2 regions of the Marinobacter sp. EN3 genome follow, and region 2 is predicted to be linked to the other one. Evidence: predicted binding sites of a transcription regulator. Region 2 holds the regulator's gene; the other holds the start of a gene.
What was found. The regulator LexA, encoded in region 2, represses DNA repair genes until DNA is damaged. The targets are predictions, from matches to a motif close to CTGTNTNNNNANACAG.
Positions count from the first base shown of each region.

Region 1: the regulator LexA is predicted to act here: its motif matches at 7,453-7,468, upstream of recN (DNA repair protein RecN).

Region 1 covers NZ_AXCC01000045.1:62,607-72,173, forward strand. The annotation lists gene carB (carbamoyl-phosphate synthase large subunit) at 1-1,048, opposite strand, end outside; gene carA (glutamine-hydrolyzing carbamoyl-phosphate synthase small subunit) at 1,131-2,261, opposite strand; gene dapB (4-hydroxy-tetrahydrodipicolinate reductase) at 2,607-3,410, opposite strand; gene dnaJ (molecular chaperone DnaJ) at 3,422-4,546, opposite strand; gene dnaK (molecular chaperone DnaK) at 4,625-6,550, opposite strand; gene grpE (nucleotide exchange factor GrpE) at 6,644-7,252, opposite strand; gene recN (DNA repair protein RecN) at 7,513-9,192, shown strand; gene fur (ferric iron uptake transcriptional regulator) at 9,246-9,567, opposite strand, start outside.
Region 2 covers NZ_AXCC01000001.1:665,170-674,736, forward strand. The annotation lists gene Q675_RS22655 (sensor histidine kinase) at 1-609, opposite strand, end outside; gene Q675_RS22660 (sigma-54 dependent transcriptional regulator) at 823-2,271, opposite strand; gene Q675_RS22665 (hypothetical protein) at 2,342-2,671, opposite strand; gene Q675_RS22670 (DUF1329 domain-containing protein) at 2,752-4,110, opposite strand; gene Q675_RS22675 (DUF6586 family protein) at 4,330-4,812, shown strand; gene Q675_RS22680 (hypothetical protein) at 4,870-5,130, shown strand; gene Q675_RS22685 (cell division inhibitor SulA) at 5,138-5,632, opposite strand; gene lexA (transcriptional repressor LexA) at 5,672-6,283, opposite strand; gene Q675_RS22690 (amidoligase family protein) at 6,450-7,451, shown strand; gene Q675_RS22695 (gamma-glutamyl-gamma-aminobutyrate hydrolase family protein) at 7,444-8,181, shown strand; gene Q675_RS22700 (SIMPL domain-containing protein) at 8,193-8,876, shown strand; gene Q675_RS22705 (translocation/assembly module TamB domain-containing protein) at 8,886-9,567, opposite strand, start outside.

The DNA of each region.
Region 1 (9,567 bases), on a different contig from region 2:
GCTCGAACGAGGCCGGGGTGACGCCGCCGGTGATCTCGTTCTGCAGCTCATCAAGGGTGTACCCGACGGCCAGCTTGGCTGCGACCTTGGCGATCGGGAAACCAGTGGCCTTGGACGCCAGCGCCGAGGAACGCGACACCCGGGGGTTCATTTCGATCACCACCATACGGCCGGTATCCGGATTGATACCGAACTGCACGTTGGAACCGCCGGTTTCCACACCAATCTCACGCAGCACCGCCAGCGAGGCGTTCCGCATGATCTGATATTCCTTATCGGTGAGGGTCTGGGCGGGGGCCACCGTAATGGAATCACCGGTGTGCACGCCCATGGCGTCGAAGTTCTCGATGGCGCAGACGATGATGCAGTTGTCGTTCTTGTCGCGAACAACCTCCATCTCGTACTCTTTCCAGCCGATCAGGGATTCGTCGATCAGCAGCTCGTTGGTCGGGGACAGATCGAGACCGCGAGTACAGATTTCCTCGAACTCATCCTTGTTGTATGCGATACCGCCGCCGGAACCACCCATGGTGAACGATGGACGGATGATGCACGGGAAACCGATTTCTTCGGAGATCTTCCAGGCTTCGTCCATGGAATGGGCGATGGCCGCGCGCGGGCACTCCAGACCGATTTTCTTCATGGCCTTGTCGAAGCGGTCGCGGTCTTCGGCCTTGTCGATGGTGTCAGCGTTGGCGCCGATCATTTCAACGCCATGTTTCTCCAACACGCCGTGCTTTTCCAGATCCAGCGCACAGTTCAGCGCAGTCTGACCACCCATGGTGGGCAGCAGGGCGTCCGGCTTTTCCTTTTCGATGATCTTTTCGACCGTCTTCCAGGTGATCGGTTCGATGTAGGTGGCATCGGCCATGGCCGGGTCGGTCATGATGGTGGCCGGGTTGGAGTTCACCAGGATCACCCGGTAGCCCTCTTCGCGCAGCGCCTTACAGGCCTGGGCTCCGGAGTAGTCGAATTCGCACGCCTGCCCGATCACGATGGGGCCGGCGCCCAGGATCAGGATGCTTTTAATGTCGGTACGTTTTGGCATGTCTTGGTAAACCTGTCAGCAACTTTTGAATTCTTGCAGCGCGGTATTCAGCGCCGGTGAGCTATCGTTGATGGCCTTGCCCTCAGGCAGATCGCGCTTCCATCAGCTGGATAAACTCGTCAAACAGCGGAGCCACATCATGGGGCCCCGGGCTGGCTTCCGGGTGACCCTGGAAGCTGTAGGCCGGCTTATCGGTGCGGCGAATGCCCTGCAGAGTGCCGTCAAACAGCGATTTGTGAGTCGCTTCCACGTTGGCGGGCAGGGTTGTTTCATCCACAGCAAAGCCGTGGTTCTGACTGGTAATCATCACAGTGCCTTTGGCAATGTCCTGCACCGGATGGTTGGCACCGTGGTGGCCGTGGCCCATTTTCATGGTTTTTGCACCACTGGCCAGGGCCAGTAGCTGGTGGCCCAGGCAGATGCCGAATACCGGAATCTCGGTTTCCAGCACTTCCTGAATGGCCTTGATAGCATAGTCGCAGGGCTCGGGGTCGCCCGGGCCGTTGGACAGGAAGATGCCATCGGGGTTCATCGCCAGTACATCAGAGGCCGGGGTTTGCGCAGGCACGACGGTGATCTCGCAACCGCGGGCCGCGAGCATCCGCAGAATGTTGTATTTTACGCCGTAATCCCAGGCCACCACCTTGAACCTGTCTTCGGAGCGGTCACTGTAGCCGTTTACCAGATCCCACTCGGCCTGGTTCCACTGGTAGGCTTCGCTGCAGGTGACTTCTTTGGCCAGGTCCATGCCTTTGAGGCCGGGAAAGGCGTTAGCCAGTTCCAGTGCGCGTTCGGCAGTGGCGTTTTCACCAGCGACGATGGCCCCATGCTGGGAGCCCTTGTCCCGGAGGATGCGGGTCAGTCGGCGGGTGTCGATGTCCGCAATGCCAACAATGTTGTTGCTTCGCAGGTAGTCATCAAGGCTACCCTTGTTTCGCCAGCTGCTGGCGAGCAGGGGCAGATCCCGGATGATCAGGCCAGCGGCCTGGATGCGGTCGGATTCTACGTCTTCTTCGTTAACACCGGTGTTGCCAATGTGCGGATACGTCAGGGTAACGATCTGGCGGGAGTAGGACGGATCGGTCAGGATTTCCTGGTAGCCGGTCATGGCAGTGTTGAAAACTACCTCGCCGCTGGTTTCTCCGTCTGCGCCGATGGCGGTGCCGTAGAAGAGGCTTCCGTCTGCGAGTGCAAGGATTGCTGGTGTGCTCAAGGCTTGTATCCTCATCGAGTGGCGTAAGTTCGTCACGAACAGGAACGCAAGCGCATAATCTCAGGTTGCAAAAAAGCGAGACAAGGTAAAAACCCGGTCCCGCTTTTATAAACTTTTCAAAGGTACGCTTGGTGCAGTCAAATCGCCTTATTGTAAGCGATTTTGGCGTTTTTTGTCCACGCCGAATTGCTCTCGGCCTGACGCAAACTCCGGCCACGGAAGCAGGGCACCTTCCCGAAAACCGCTACAAGCACTTCCATGTGCGCTTCTCTCCGGCCATCCATGGCCTTCGAAATTTTCGGGAAGGTGCCCTGCTCCCGCAGCCTCTGAGTATGTAGCTCAACCTCAACTTTTCAGGTTCAGAACATCCTGCATGTCGTAAAGACCTGCCGCCTTACCCTTCAGCCACAACGCCGCACGCATGGCGCCTTTAGCAAACGTCATCCGGCTGCTCGCCTTGTGGGTAATCTCAATGCGCTCGCCCTCGGTGGCGAACAGAACGGTGTGGTCACCCACCACATCGCCGGCGCGGATGGTCTCGAAGCCGATTTCCTTGCGGGTGCGTTCGCCGGTGAAGCCTTCGCGGCCATAGACCGCACATTCTTTCAGGTCGCGACCGAGAGCATCAGCCACCACTTCACCCATACGCAGGGCTGTGCCCGAGGGGGCGTCTTTTTTGTGGCGGTGGTGGGCTTCGATGATTTCCACGTCGTAGTCATCACCCAAGGTTGCGGCGGCGGTGCGCAGCAGGTTGAGGACGACATTGACGCCCACGCTCATGTTGGGCGCAAAAACGACCGGAGTGTTTTCGGCGGCCAGGGCCAGTTGCTCTTTTTCGGCGTCGGTCATGCCGGTGGTACCGATCACGAGCATTTTGCCGTTAGCGCTGCAAAACTTCGCGTTTTCCAGGGTCAGGTCCGGGAAGGTGAAGTCCACCAGTACGTCGAAGTCGTCTTTGACGTCGTCCAGGCTGGCGGCCATTTTTACGCCGGTTTTGCCGATGCCGGTCATTTCACCGGCGTCGGCGCCAATCAGACTGCTGCCCGGCTCGACGATGGCAGCGCCGAGCTCAAGGCCTTCGGTACCGTCGACAGCTTCGATCAGCACTTTACCCATGCGCCCGGCGGCGCCGATGATCGCTACCCTCATCTGCTCTACCCTCAGAATTTCATTTCGTCGAAGAAGTTTTTCACACCCTCAAACCATGAGGTTTTCTTGGGGGCATGATGAGTTCCGTTGTTACCATCCAGGGTTTGCTGGAATTCTTCCAGCAGTTCTTTCTGGCGTTTGGTGAGGTTCACCGGCGTTTCCACAATCACCCGGCACAACAAATCACCGGCCGGGCCACCGCGGACCGGGCTGACGCCTTTGTTGCGCAGACGGAACAGTTTGCCGGTCTGGGTCTCAGGCGGAATCTTGAGCTTTACCCGACCATCCAGCGTTGGTACTTCCAGCTCGCCACCGAGGGTGGCGTCGACGATGCTGATGGGCACTTCGCAGTAAAGATTGCGACCGTCACGGGTGAAAATGGAATGCTCACGAACGGCGACCTGTACATAAAGGTCTCCAGGAGGCCCTCCGTCTACACCCATCTCACCTTCGCCGGACAGGCGAATACGGTCGCCAGTATCAACACCTGGCGGCACCTTGACCGAGAGGGTTTTCTCCTGGCGCACCCGACCCTGGCCATGGCAGCTCTTACACGGGTTCTTGATGATCTGGCCGGAGCCACGACAGGTAGGACAGGCTTGCTGTACGGTGAAGAAGCCTTGCTGCATCCGGACCTGGCCCATGCCCTGGCAGGTGCCACAGCTTTCCGGGCGAGAGCCTTTTTCAGCGCCACTGCCGTCACAGGCTTCACATTCTTTATGGCCAGGGATGTTGATCTTGACGGTTTTGCCCTTAACGGCCTCTTCCAGATCCAGCTCCAGGGTGTAGCGAAGATCTGCACCGCGGGTGGTTCGGCCACGGCCACCACCACCGAAGATGTCACCGAACACATCACCAAAGATGTCGGAGAAGCTGGCGCCACCGCCACCAAAGCCGCCGCCAGCCTGACCGTCTACGCCGGCATGACCAAACTGGTCGTAGGCGGCGCGCTTACTGGAGTCCGCCAGGATTTCGTAGGCTTCGCTGGCCTCTTTGAATTTGTTCTCGGCATCTTTGTCATCCGGGTTACGGTCCGGGTGGTACTTCATCGCGAGCTTTCGATACGCCCGCTTAATTTCCTTTTCGTCCGCATCCCGGGAGATCCCGAGTACTTCGTAATAATCGCGCTTGGCCATGCTTCAAAACCCTGTTTTTATAACGAGGAAAACGCGAGCCCGGCCCGCGTTTCCCCAACTACTTGATGTACCTCGGAATTACTTCTTGTCGTCGTCTTTGACTTCCTCGAACTCGGCATCGACGGCGTCGTCAGCACTCTTGGCCTGACCTTCTTCCTGGCCACCGGCCTGCTGAGCCTGGTCGGCCTGATCCGCGTACATCTTCTGAGCCAGCTCAGAGGACACTTCGGTCAGCTTCTGAGTCTTGGCTTCGATCGCTTCCTTGTCAGAACCCTCGAGGGCCTCTTCCAGATCCTTAATGGCGGCCTCGATGGACTCCTTCTCGCTGTCGGAGACCTTGTCACCGGCTTCACTCAAGGTCTTGCGCACGGCGTGTACCATGGCATCACCCTGGTTACGGGCCTGGACAAGCTCCTCGAACTTGCGATCTTCCTCGGCATTGGCCTCGGCATCGCGAACCATCTTCTCGATCTCGTCATCGTTCAGACCAGAAGAGGCCTTGATCACGATGGACTGTTCCTTGCCGGTCGCCTTGTCTTTGGCAGACACGTTCAGGATACCGTTGGCATCAATATCGAAGGTTACTTCGATCTGCGGCACACCGCGCGGTGCCGGCGGAATGTCGGCCAGATCGAAACGACCCAGAGACTTGTTCTGTGCCGCCTGCTTACGCTCACCCTGAACCACATGAATGGTCACTGCAGTCTGGTTGTCATCCGCTGTAGAGAAGGTCTGCGATTTCTTGGTCGGAATCGTGGTGTTCTTCTCGATCAGCGGAGTGGCCACGCCACCCATGGTTTCGATACCCAGGGTCAGCGGGGTTACGTCCAGCAGCAGTACGTCTTTCACGTCGCCAGACAGTACCGCGCCCTGAATCGCTGCACCCATGGCGACGGCCTCGTCCGGGTTCACGTCTTTACGCGGCTCTTTGCCGAAGAACTCTTTTACTTTCTCCTGCACCAGCGGCATACGGGTCTGACCACCGACCAGAATAACCTCGTCGATTTCACCGGCCTTCATGCCCGCATCCTGAAGAGCCACCTTACAGGGCTCCAGACTGCGCTGAACCAGGTCTTCCACCAGCGATTCCAGCTTGGCACGGGTCAGCTTCACGTTCATGTGCTTGGGACCAGACGCATCTGCAGTGATGTACGGCAGGTTTACGTCGGTCTGCTGGCTGCTGGACAGCTCGATCTTGGCCTTCTCCGCCGCTTCTTTCAGACGCTGCATGGCCAGAGAGTCGCCGCGAAGATCGATGCCGCTGTCTTTCTTGAACTGGTCGGCCAGGTATTCAATCACTTTCAGGTCGAAATCTTCACCGCCCAGGAAGGTGTCACCGTTGGTGGCCAGCACTTCGAACTGGTGCTCGCCGTCTACGTCCGCAATTTCGATGATGGACAGATCGAAAGTACCACCACCCAGGTCGTACACAGCAACAGTACGATCACCGCTCTTCTTGTCCAGGCCATAAGCCAGGGCCGCAGCAGTTGGCTCGTTGATGATCCGCTTCACTTCCAGACCAGCAATCTTGCCAGCATCTTTGGTCGCCTGGCGCTGGCTGTCATTGAAGTACGCAGGCACGGTGATCACCGCTTCGGTTACCTTTTCACCCAGGTAGTCTTCTGCAGTCTTCTTCATTTTCTTCAGAACTTCTGCAGACACCTGCGGCGGCGCCATTTTCTGACCCTTTACCTCAACCCAGGCGTCACCGTTGTCTGCCTTGGCGATTTTATAGGGCACCATCTTGATGTCTTTCTGAACCACGTCATCTTCAAAACGACGACCAATCAGACGCTTGATGGCGTACAGAGTGTTGTGCGGGTTGGTCACCGCCTGACGCTTGGCCGACTGGCCAACCAGAGTCTCGTTGTCATCGGTGTAGGCGATGATGGACGGGGTGGTGCGATCACCCTCTGCGTTTTCAATTACCTTTACCTTGTCGCCATCCATGATGGCCACACAGGAGTTTGTGGTTCCCAGGTCGATACCAATAATCTTGCTCATCGAATCACTCCAAATCTTTCTGAATGCTGTTCCGGAGAATGCCTACCCCGGCCTTTGCTGTTTAATCGCTATATTGGCGCTCCGCTCGACTTTTCAAGCCTGCTCGTCGATTTTTGGCGCATCTTCTGCCTTGGCCACTACGACCATCGCCGGACGAACTACCCGGCCATTAAGCAGATAACCTTTCTGCACAACCGCAACCACGCTGTTAGGCTCGGCATCCGGCGCCGGCACCATGGACATGGCTTCGTGCTGCTGCGGATCGAACGGCTCACCCACCGGGTTGAGCTGTTCAACGTTGAATTTCTTCAGGCTGTTCATGAACAGCGTCAGGGTCATTTCCACACCTTCGCGAATGGACGCAACCAGCTCGCCTGCGTTTTCGTGACCCTCGGTGCTTTCGACCGCCTTCTCCAGACTGTCGGCCACCGGCAACAGCTCTTTCACAAACTTCTCGAGCGCAAACTTGTGAGCTTTTTCCACATCAATCTCGGCCCGGCGACGGACATTCTGCATCTCCGCCTGTGCCCGCAAGGCCTGCTCCTGGTACTCCTGCAGTTTCTGCTGCAGCACATCCAGCTCGGAGCCCTGCTCCGGTGACTGCTCGGCATCCTGGTTACCTGCAGCCTGCTCTTCCGCCGCAGCTTCTGCTGCCTCGTTGCGTTCTTCTACCTGTTCGTTGCGCTTTTCGTCAGCACTCATGACAACTCCTGATAACGTTTTCACGGCCACGGAGGCCTGCAGAAATAACCACTCCCGCTTGTGCAGAAAGCAGGAAAGAATCGCTTTGCGAACCGATATGGGGCCCGCTTCCCGGGTTTCAACCGTCACCCACGCAATCTTTGATGTTTTCATCATTTCCTGTTTGCAAACCGGAAAAACCCTGTATATATTCACAGCAACTGTATGAACGAACAGTGGTCAGAGTTATTACTTGCTCAAGAACGAGCGGAGGTTGCGGCATGCTCACACAACTCACGGTATCGAACTACGCCATTGCAGAAAGGGTTGAACTCCAGTTCAACCGCGGTATGACAGCCCTGACTGGGGAAACCGGCGCCGGCAAGTCGATTGTGCTTGATGCCCTTGGCCTGGCCATGGGAGGCCGGGCCGATGCCGGCGCTGTTCGCCATGGCGCCAAGCGTGCCGACATTACCGCCAGCTTCGATATATCCCGCATCCCCGAAGCCCGGTCCTGGCTGGACAGCCATGAGCTGGACGACAAGGACGATTGCATCCTGCGCCGGACCATCAGCAAGGACGGCCGCTCCAAGGCATTCATTAATGGCCAGCCCTGCCCGCTGTCACAATTGAAAGAACTGGGCGGCCTGCTGATGGATATCCACAGTCAGCACCAGCATCAATCCCTGCTGCGCAAGGAAACCCACCGAAAGCTGCTGGACGAGTTCGCCGGCGCGGAAAGCCTGGCCGACGAAACCCGATCTGCATGGAAAGCCTGGCACCAGACGCGTCAGAAACTACAGCAACGCCAGCACAATGCTGATGAGGCCGAGGCCCGTTTACAGCTGCTGCGCTATCAGGTGGAAGAGCTGGACAGGTTGGCGCTGGGCGAGGACGAACAGACAACCCTGGAAGCCGAACAGGCACAGCTCAGCCAGGCCGACGCCGTACTTCACAGCAGCCACCAGGCCGCCCTGCTATGCACTGAAGATGAGGTTTCGGCCGCAGACCTGGTGCGCCAGGCACTGCACCAACTGGAGCAACTGCCGGTTGATGTCCCGGCACTGACCGACACCATCCAGATGCTGAACGAAGCACAGATTCAGATTTCAGAAGCCGGCGACAACCTGCGCCGCTTCGTAGACGACTACGAAGCCGACCCGGTCCGACTGAACGAAGTGGAAGAACGGCTCAGCGCCATTTATCAGATGGCGCGCAAACACCGGATCACCCCGGAGGAGTTGCCGGAGTTGCATCAACGCCTGAGCCAGGAGCTGGCCGAACTGGATGGCGGCGAAGGCAGCCTGGAACAACTTCAGGCCGAGCTGGAAAACCTGCGGGCACGGTTTGACGCCCTGGCCACCAAGCTGACAGAAACACGCCGGAATGCCGCCATGGAGCTCGACCAGCGAATCGCCCGGGAGTTGGCACAATTGAGCATGCCATCGGTGCAGTTTGTCAGCCACCTGAGCCGGAACAGTGATGACGAACCTGCCCCTCACGGCATGGAAGAGGTGGAATTCCTGGTAAGTGCCAACCCGGGCCAACCCGCCCGATCGTTGGCCAAGGTGGCTTCCGGCGGTGAACTTTCCCGCATAAGCCTGGCCATTCAGGTGGTTGTGGCACAAACCTCCACCACACCAACTTTGGTGTTCGATGAGGTGGATGTCGGCATCGGTGGCGGCACCGCGGAGGTCGTAGGCCGCCTGCTGAGATCACTCGGCGAGAATGGCCAGGTACTGTGCGTCACGCACCTGCCGCAGGTGGCGGCCCAGTGCCATCAGCATTTGTTCGTCAGCAAATTTACCGAGAAAGACGCGACCTATTCACGCATCGAATCCCTGGATGACCAGGGCCGGATCAGCGAAGTTGCAAGGATGCTTGGCGGAGTGGACATGACAGAACAGACCATAGCCCATGCCCGGGAGATGTTTGTAAAGGGCCAGGCAACCCATCACTAATCCCCCTCTCGTTTCGGAGAGCTTCTGGGCCAGCCTTGTCGCTGGCCCTTTTTTTACTTCTTATCGGACTTCAGTGGCTTCACGTAAAGGATCAGGCTGTGATCGACAATCTCATAGCCGTGCTCTGCCGCAATCTTCTGCTGGCGCTCCTCGATAACCTCATCGACGAACTCAACAACTTCGCCAGTCTGGGTGCAAACCATGTGGTCGTGATGATCATCACCGGCCATCTCGAACACCGCGTGACCGCCTTCGAAATTATGACGTAACACGAGGCCTGCAGCTTCGAACTGGGTCAGCACCCGGTAGACTGTCGCCAGGCCCACGTCATCGCCCTGGTCCAGCAGCTTTTTATAAACGTCTTCAGCACTCAGG
Region 2 (9,567 bases):
CAGGGACGCAACCATCTTACCCATGGCAGAGAGGCGCTGGGCATGAGCCAGTTGCGACTGGAGCTGGCGCGTTTCAGTCAGATCGGTCAGCAGGATCAACTGACCCGGCTGATTCTCCATGGTACGGATCTCAATGCTGACCCGGCGACCATCCTTCAGGGACACCTCATGGCCATCATCGTTACGGGGCGCGAAACAGCGGCGGATAACGTCAATCCAGCGCTCGCCCTCAAGCGGTTCGCCCAGCAAGGCAATGGCGGCCGGGTTGCTCTGGCTGACAGTGCCATGTTTGTCCAGCACCACCACACCCGCAGGCAGGGCATTGAGCAAGGTAGACAGGCGATCTGCCAGCTGCTCTTTCTGCTCCAGCTCCTGCTGGCGCTGTCGCGATTCATAAGACAGCTCACCGGACAGCTGGTTCACCCGAGACTCGAGTGTGCGATAGGAATCGGTAATCTGGCGAGACATGCGATTGAACAGTTCCAGCGCAGAATCTACAGCCTCATCGTCCTGCTGTGGAAACAGTGCTGTCACCTTGTCGTTGACATCAGCCGCAGCGTTGGCATCCGGGTGGTGGCGGGACTCCATAACGACATGTGCGTGGCTCATAACCTTTCCCCCTGACAGGCCCGGCGGGGCCATCAATACTTTTGTTCGGAAAGGTTAAAGCTAACAACGTGCCAATTAGGATTTATTGTTTATTTTCAAACAGTAACGAAATCAACGATACCCAGGGTGACGAATTACCGTCGGCCAGAAACAACAATGGCGTCGCAGGTTACAAACCTTTGACGCCACCTTTTACCAGCCACCCCGGTGTCATCAGGCTTCTTCTGAGTCGTCCCTCAGACCATACTTTCGCACTTTCTCCACCAGCGTCGTGCGCCGTATCCGCAGCTTCTCGGCGGCGCGGGCGACTACGCCGCTGGCTTCATCGAGAGCCTGCTGAATCAATTGCTTTTCGAGATTGGAGAGATAATCCTTCAGATCAATGCCGTTCACCGGCAGCAACGCTGGCGCATCCAACCCCACCAGCCCTGGTATGGAAGAGGGCATACCGGAATCCTCTACCGGGCGATTCTCGTCGTAATCATCCACATAGCGGAACTTCTTCGGCAATTCCTGCACTCCGATCACGCCATAGGGATGCATGATGGCAAGACGCTCCACGAGGTTCGCCAGCTCACGGACATTGCCCGGCCAATCATGACGACACAGGCTCATGATGGCCGCCGAGTTCATCCGCAATGAACCACGCTTCTCTTTTTCCATCCGGGAAATCAGCTCGTTGATCAGCAGTGGAATGTCTTCGACTCGCTCCCGGAGTGCCGGCATTTCGATGGGGAACACGTTCAGCCGGTAGTACAGATCCTCCCGGAAATCACCGGATTCAATCATGTCCTCAAGATGCTTGTGGGTCGCCGCAATCACCCGTACGTCAGCGGTCTGGGTGCGGTTACTGCCCACTTTTTCAAAGGTGCGTTCCTGCAGTACCCGCAGTATCTTCACCTGCATGTTCAGGGGCATATCGCCAATTTCATCCAGGAACAAGGTGCCGCCTTCCGCCATCTCAAAGCGCCCTACCCTCGCCGTAATGGCACCGGTAAACGCGCCTTTCTCATGGCCAAAGAGCTCGCTCTCCAGCAGCTCTGCCGGAATAGCACCACAGTTCACCGGCACGAAGGGCTTATCGCGGCGGGAAGAATGGTAATGCAGATTGCGAGCAACCACTTCCTTCCCAGTACCGGACTCTCCGGTAATCAGCACGCTCACATCCTTGTCGGCCACCTGCTCCATCAACTGGCGCACTTGCTGGACTTTACGACTGGTTCCCACAAGGCTGCGGAACAGCTGCACACCACGCTGCTGGCCGCGCTGCTGGTTGCGGCTGAATTGGTCCCGATAGATCTGTGCGCGGTACAGGGAATCCACGAACTTGGTGTAGTTCAGCGGCCATTCCATCCGCGCAATCACTCGTGCCGCATCGTCCTCTGACAAACCCTTGAGCTCAGGGTCGCCAACCAGCAACACTGGTACACCGGTCATGGCCCGGCACACCTGCTCTATGGCGGAACAGGCGCCGGATTCGGTGCCGTTGACGACCGCTACCGAAACACTATCCCAGGCCTGATCATCGTCACTCGCCAAAAGCGCCAAAGCCTCGTCGCCGGAAATCACCTGCTCTTCACCGACAAACTCCAGAATGGTGACCAGATCTCGCCGCCTGGTTTCATCCTCACTCAGCACCAGCACTTTGTTATTTTTGGACATTCACAGGAATCTCTTCATGGATTTGTGCGGTATTTAAGACCGTATGCCGGCCCGAGTCAATTTTATGACGCTATCTTTGACGATTCGAGGAGACGTTCTGATAGGTTTTGGCGGCGTTACGGTTCTGGCTGACCCCCTTCAACGAGGCTTTCGCCTCGTCGCGGGCCTTCACAGCGGCAGCATCAGCCTCGGCCACAAAACGATTCAGCGCTTCCAGTCGCTCTCGCACCAGTGCGGCATCAATTCGGCCCTGCTCGAGTTCAGCCATCAACGGTTCCACCGTCGGTCGGACCCGGGCATTAAGCTGGCCCAAGCGTTCCCAATCCTGGTTGTCCAGGGCCAGGGTTAATTCGTTTTGAAGCTGATCCAGATCGGAAAGGAGGTTTTCAGGGTTGGCCATTGGCAATCTCCGGGGTCTGCGGGACAGACTGGCCAACGAAAGGGCGCCACCGGAAACGATGGCGCCCCGCAAGCGGACGGTTAACGCCGTGCAGCGCGACGGGCCGCAGAGGCGGTAAACTCGTTACCACGATACCCCGGCGCGAAATCATAGGCGGGGTAACCATTGTCCAGACCATCAATGTAATAACGGTTTGCCTTCAGATCATACGTCATTTCCATGGTGGTCCAGAAGACCGGCTCGCTGTAGTAACTGATATTGTGAGCCTCGGAAACGCGCCATAGCTCGCCCTTCTCGTTGTACTCCTCAGAAACCAGAATCTGCCAGCTATCTTCGTCAATGTAGAACACACGGCGCTCATAAATGTGGCCGATACCGGTACGACGCTTGGCCTCTACCACCCACACCCGATGCAGCTCATAGCGAGCAAGACTCTGGTTGATGTGGTTGGGGCGGATGACGTCCTCAGGGCGAACACTGGAATCGTGAAGCTTGTATCCGTTGTAGGGAACCAGCAGCTCCCGTTTACCTTTGAGTTCCCAGTCATACTGGTTTGGAGCGCCGTTATACATATCTTTTTGGTCTACCGAACGCAGAGAGGACGAATTCGGCAGGTCTGTCTCGTAGGCCAGGTTCGGAGACCGGCGCAGGCGTCGGGAGCCGGCGTCATAACGCCATGCAAGGCGAGGTGAACGAACCTGATCCAGAGTCTCGTGCACCAGGGTGATGGTGCCCGCCAGCGTGGTTGGGGCGATCGTCTCGGTTTTCAGGTAGAAGATCTTGTTGTCGATATCGGCAAGATCCGCGCCTACCTGACTGTACGCGAAGAAATAATCATAGTGATTGACCACCGGGTTGAAGGAACCGTCTTCCTGAGGGGTGGCTGAAGCACTACGGAAGGACACTTCCTCACCACGATACCGGAGAATGTGGTTCCAGATCGCTTCCAGACCATTCTGTGGAATGGGGAACGGGCTGGTCATGATGGTGTCTCTTACCCCGTTTCCATTATCCAGCAGCTCGGCGGTCAGGGCATTCTGGCGAAACTTCTCGTATACATGTTCGGGAAACGCCGCTGTCCGACGGGTTTCATACACCGGCATGAAAAATGCCGGGCCATATTGCTCCAGCATCCGGATGTGGCCGTCCGACAACTTATCCCGGTAAAGATCAAGGTTATCCCCCGTCACCACATACAGGGCGTCATCGCCAGGGAACGGATTGATTTCTACAGACCCCTCGCGCCAATTCGCCGGTGGCGTGGCAAGCCCGCCATCCCAGGCTGGAATGGTGCCCGCCGCGTTGCCCGCGCGCTCGGCACCAACCGGTGTCAGCTCATTGTTCAGGCGCGCGGCTTCAGCCTGTGTTACCTTTGCCAGCAGCGGACTGGACGCCCCCATAACAGCAACTGCGATGGCAGCAATAAATCGGTTTCGCATCCTCAACCTCCAGCGTGAGTCACATGAGTGGTCAATACTCACCCAATTTGACGCTCTTTGTGCCAGTTTCAAACGCCCGTTTCAAGTGGTTGTTTGTAGTTTCTTGTGACAAGAGCATTTCCACAAAGCGGATAGAGCGAGAAATAAACAGCCAAAAATGATAAACTCCCAAAGTTTTACCGGCCCTGTTTCTCTGGTTTTTCGTTCGCAGGTTTCCTCATGGCATCACAATGGCACACCCTGGTTTCGCAAAAGCTGTTTCTGGCCAAAACGTTACTAGTCCGGGTTGAACAAGACGAAGCGGCGACTGCGCCAGAACGAGAAGCCCAACTGCAAGGTGCCATTGAGTTGTTGCTGCGGGCTCGCGGACTCCTGCTGGTAATGATTGCCCGATGTCACCAGAACAAGGTCGACAGACCGGCCTCCATTGACGAGCTGGAGGCGCTGTTTCCCTATGCGATTGCGGAAGGCGGGATGTTGAAGGAACTGGCTGAAACACCAGGCAGCTGGTGGCAACAGCTGAATCAGTTGGAGGCTGCCGCTGGAGAACCGCCCAAGACACGGAAAACCGTGACGGAAGAAAACATCATTGCGGTTTCGGCGGATCAGGGGCCAGATCGGTCCATTCAGGCTCTGAACAAGATACTGGCTGCCATGACCGTATTGACCAGAGAGATATACGAGCAACACAGCGAGTGGTAATCCGCCTGCCGGAGCCAATCCATTAACATACGCTGACAGCAGATATAGGTTGAATGAATGTCACCTTCGTTTTTTGAAATTGTACAACTCGCCGACGGCGACTACGCGCTTCGCCGGATTGATGACGACGCAGCTCCACTTGTGCGCATCTCATTCTCTGACGAGGCCAGAGAAATGCTGGAAGACCGGGACATGAACGTCGCCAAGGCGATGATTGCCGCTGGCATCGAGGCCGCTGGCAACATCAGCCACGACATTGACTGGGAAGAGGACGAAGGCGAGTTCGCCGACAATCAGCCCCACTACACCTTGCATTGAGCACCCGTTATCTCTGGCGCAACACCACACCGTGGCTATTACCCTTGGCAGATGCCTTTTGCAAGGTTTCCAGCGCTGCACGGCCCAGCTTGTGAGTCCAGAGCACAACGGCATGGCAGGTGCCTGCGCCCAGCGCTCGCTCAGCCAACTCTTGTGCCGGGAATTCTGCCGTTGACCGCAACACAAGAATCTCACTGGCCACAATGCCGTGCATTTTCTGCCACTTGGCCACCAGGGACTGGGGAGGATCAATCCACGCCAGCCAACGTTTCTCCTGGTTGAGTTGTGTGAGCATTGGCAGCAGCAACTGGAAATTCTCCACCTGCTCCTCCGGAAGAATAATCTCGGTAACATTGCCACCGAAGCCAGACGCTGAACGTCGCTCCGAACCGGACGCTGCTGCCCTGGCCGCCGGTGCCCTTTGGCCAGAGGAAACCGCGCCAGCCGCAACAACAGCTGCCGGCTGAAATGCCATGTTCTGAGTGAAGCTCAACTGTTCCATTACTCACCTACCTGCGCCATGCGCTGCCGAATACGGTATTCAGTGAAGATCGGAGCGGCGGATAACGCCTACGCCGAGACCTTCAATAAACAATTCCTGCTCCGCGAGATCGACTTCAATCGGAGCAAACTCCTCATTCTCTGCAATCAGCCAGACCTTGTTGCCTTCCCTGCGGAAACGCTTGACGGTGACCTCCTCTCCGACACGAGCGACAACAATCTGACCGTTATGGACATCCTGGGTACTGTGCACCGCCAGTAAGTCACCATCCAGAATCCCGATGTCTTTCATGCTCATCCCCCGTACCCGCAAAAGGTAATCTGCTGAAGGAGAGAAGAAGCCCGGCTGCAGCGTGCAGTGATCTTCAATATGTTCCTGCGCCAGAATCGGGCTGCCGGCGGCAACCTGCCCGATGACAGGGAGGCCCAGATCCTCTTCGGCCTCCGGCAAGCGAATGCCCCGGCTGGCCCCCGGGACCATCTCTATGGCGCCCTTCCTTGCCAGAGCCCTCAGATGTTCTTCCGCCGCGTTGGCGGAACGGAATCCCAGCTCTGCGGCAATTTCAGCCCTGGTGGGCGGGTAGCCGGTTTCATCCACGTAACGTCGGATAATGTCCAGCACCTGGGATTGTCTTGCGGTCAGTTTCATCAGTCGGGCTCCGGAATTTCGATCCTGTTTTTTTATACAGTGAACTGACTATATACAGTGTTTTATCCAGTGTAAAGCCCTCTACGTTTCGTTTCCTTCCTGTAACGGGCGACCAACAGCCTGTATGTTATGGTGACGCAAACCAGACACAGGGAAGCCACACACAACCATGACCGCACACGACCGCTGCAAGATGCCGGAACAAACGACAAACCGGGACGGCCAGGAACGAAAAGTCGGGGTTGAGATTGAACTGTCCGGCCTGACCTACGAGGCCCTGGTCCAGCATGCCGCCCGATTGCTTGGGGGCGAGCCGGAGCTGACATCCCGTTATGTCACCCGACTGGATACGGACGCCGGAGCATTCACCATTGAGCTGGACTCTGATCCTATCAAAGACCTGGATCTTGCCGACGAGCGGCTCCCGGAATCCATTCGGGAACTCGGCAACCACGCCATGGACGTCATTGATTTTGCCGCCGAGAAGATTGTGCCGTTAGAGATTGTGGGGCCACCGCTCGCAATGTCGGCTCTGGGCATGATCGAAAATCTGGTAGACGAACTGCGAGACCTGGGTGCTGAAGGCAGCCGGGAGGCCATCTATTTTGCGTTCGGGCTTCAACTTAACCCGGAACTGCCCGATCTTGAACCAGAGACCCTGGTACGTTACCTGCAGGCGTTCGCACTGCTGTATGACTGGCTCAAGTCCCGGCATCAGCTGGATATCAGCCGGAAGTTCACCACCTACATCGAGCCCTGGAGCAGCCGCTACACAGACAAGCTGATGGCGGACGATTACCGTCCTGACCTGGACACACTGATGAGGGACTATCTGCACTACAACCCTACCCGGAACAAGGCATTGGATCTTCTGCCACTGTTCGCTCATCTGAACGAATCGCTGTTGTCCGAATACGTTCAGGACCCCAGGATCAAAAGTCGTCCTACTCTGCACTACCGGCTGCCGGATTGTGATATCGACAATCCCAATTGGCACTTCTCCACAGTCTGGAACGATTGGGTAGTGCTGGAGCAGCTTGCCAACAACCGTCAGGATCTTGATGCCCTGCGGGGCGAATTCCACGACTCCCGGAAGTTCAGCTTCCGCAATCTCACCCGCTCCTGGCGTGAGACCACCGATGAATGGCTGCATCAGCACGGTTATGTCTGACTGGGAAAGCGAAACGGACATCCCCGGCCTCACCATCGGCATCAGTGGCCCGGCCCGGCGAAGTATGGCCCATCGGCTGATCAGCCTGGGCCTGCGCCTGCATGGCGCCAGAACACACTACATCCGCCCGGGCGACCGTACCAACGTCGAACTACTGGACGGGCTGGTACTCTCGGGCGGCACCCACGTGCATCCGGGCCGCTATGGTCAACAACCCCAGGTGACGGCCAGGTATGACCTGAAACGGGATGCTACCGACACCGAGCTTCTCCGCCAGGCGGAGGCGATTAACATTCCGGTGCTGGGTATCTGCCGCGGTGCACAGTTTATCAACGTCTTTCACGGCGGGTCCCTGTGCCAGAACGTTACCCCGTTGCGGGTACATACCCGACATCGACCTTTGTTATTACCCCTCCAAACGGTTCGCCTGGTCCGGGACAGCCGTCTGGGAGGCCTGATGTACAGCCACGTGATTGGCGCCAACCGCATTCACAGCCAGGCCATCAAGCGCCTTGGACAGAATCTCAGAGTGACGGCCGTGGACAACGACCTGTTTGTGCAGGCCATCGAAAACACCGGCCGACAATGGTTGATGGGAGTGCAATGGCACCCCGAATACCTGCTTTACCACACCGGGCACCGTCGCATCTTCAGCCACTTTGTGCACGCTGCCCGGGCCCGGAAACTGGAACGACTGGATAACCGGGAAGGCCAGGAGTTCCACTCATAAGGAGAATGACCATGATCAAACGTCGACTGCCACTTGCGCTCGCCGCCGCCGTCACCGTAATACCCGCGGCAGCCAGTGCCGGAGAAGTGAGCCTGAGTGGCGAAGGTATTGTTCGTTACGAACCAGACAGCGCCAGACTACAGTTCTCGGTCACGGCCGAGCACCCGGATGCCGCAAAGGCCTCTGAACAGGTGTCCGACACCATGGACGAGTGGCGCCAGGCCATTGCGGCCTATCGTAATGAGCTGGACGACTATTCTGATGCCGATCTCAGCGTTTACACTCGCATGCTTCCTGTACGGGAACAAGGCCAGGATCCGAAGCGAGTATCGGTGGCAAGCCAGACCGTCAGCTTCTCGATCAACGATCTGGATCTGCTGAATCCGTTGATTGGTGAAGCCAACAAGCTGGGGCTGCAATATCATCTTGGCAGCCACCAGTTTTTCCACTCAGACGAGCAGGGGCTGGAACGCGAGGCTCTGGCAAGGGCCATCGCCGATGCCAGAAGCCGCTGCGAGTTTGTCGCCAAGCAACTCGAGCAACGTTGTGGCGAAGTGGTCAGTCTGAATGTGAATGGCGGCCATCGTCCGGTACCGATGATGCAAGCGGAATCGAAAATGGTCGGTGACGCCGTTTCAAGCGTGGGCCCCAGGGAAATCCAGGCCACCGTCAGCGCCACCTTCGAGCTGGACTGACCTGGCCACTCAGAAGTTCCGTGTATAGAAAATATCCAGTGAGGCCGCCAGACCACTGGCGGCCTCCAGATAGAAGTAGCGGCCCAAATCGTAGCGCAGGGCTACCGTGGTAATGGGTTCAAATATGCCAACACCATAACGGAGGCTTAGTTCGTCTGTGATATAGCCGCTCGCCACCACGGAGGCCTGCTCCCCTGAACCCTCCGCCTCCAATGTCAGGTTACGGATACCCAGCTCGTTTCCAATACCTTGTGTGATCTTGCTGGCCTGGGTAAGACCCAGTGACAACGCAGCCCGGCTCATCTGCCCCTCATCCCCCTGGCCCCGGGGCGGACGGCCAAGAATAACGTACGACAAGGCATCACTCTGCGGCATCGACGGTTCCGAGAACACTTCCGTTTCCGGCTCATCCACCGGGCCGGACAACCGGATCCCGGCAACCACCGTATCAACTTCACGGACTGCCTCAATGTCCAAATAGGGTCGGGTCAGCGCACCTACAAAGAGAATCCGTGCCCGGCGCAGGTCCAGTTCCTGGCCAAAGGCTTCATAGCGACCATTCACTAACTGCAGCGCACCCCGCGTATCCATGTTGTTGCCAATGCGCAACGTGCCTTCGAGGTTGCCGGTGACACCAAACGCGGCAAACGACACCTCATCCTCACCGACCACCACCGTCACATCCATCAGC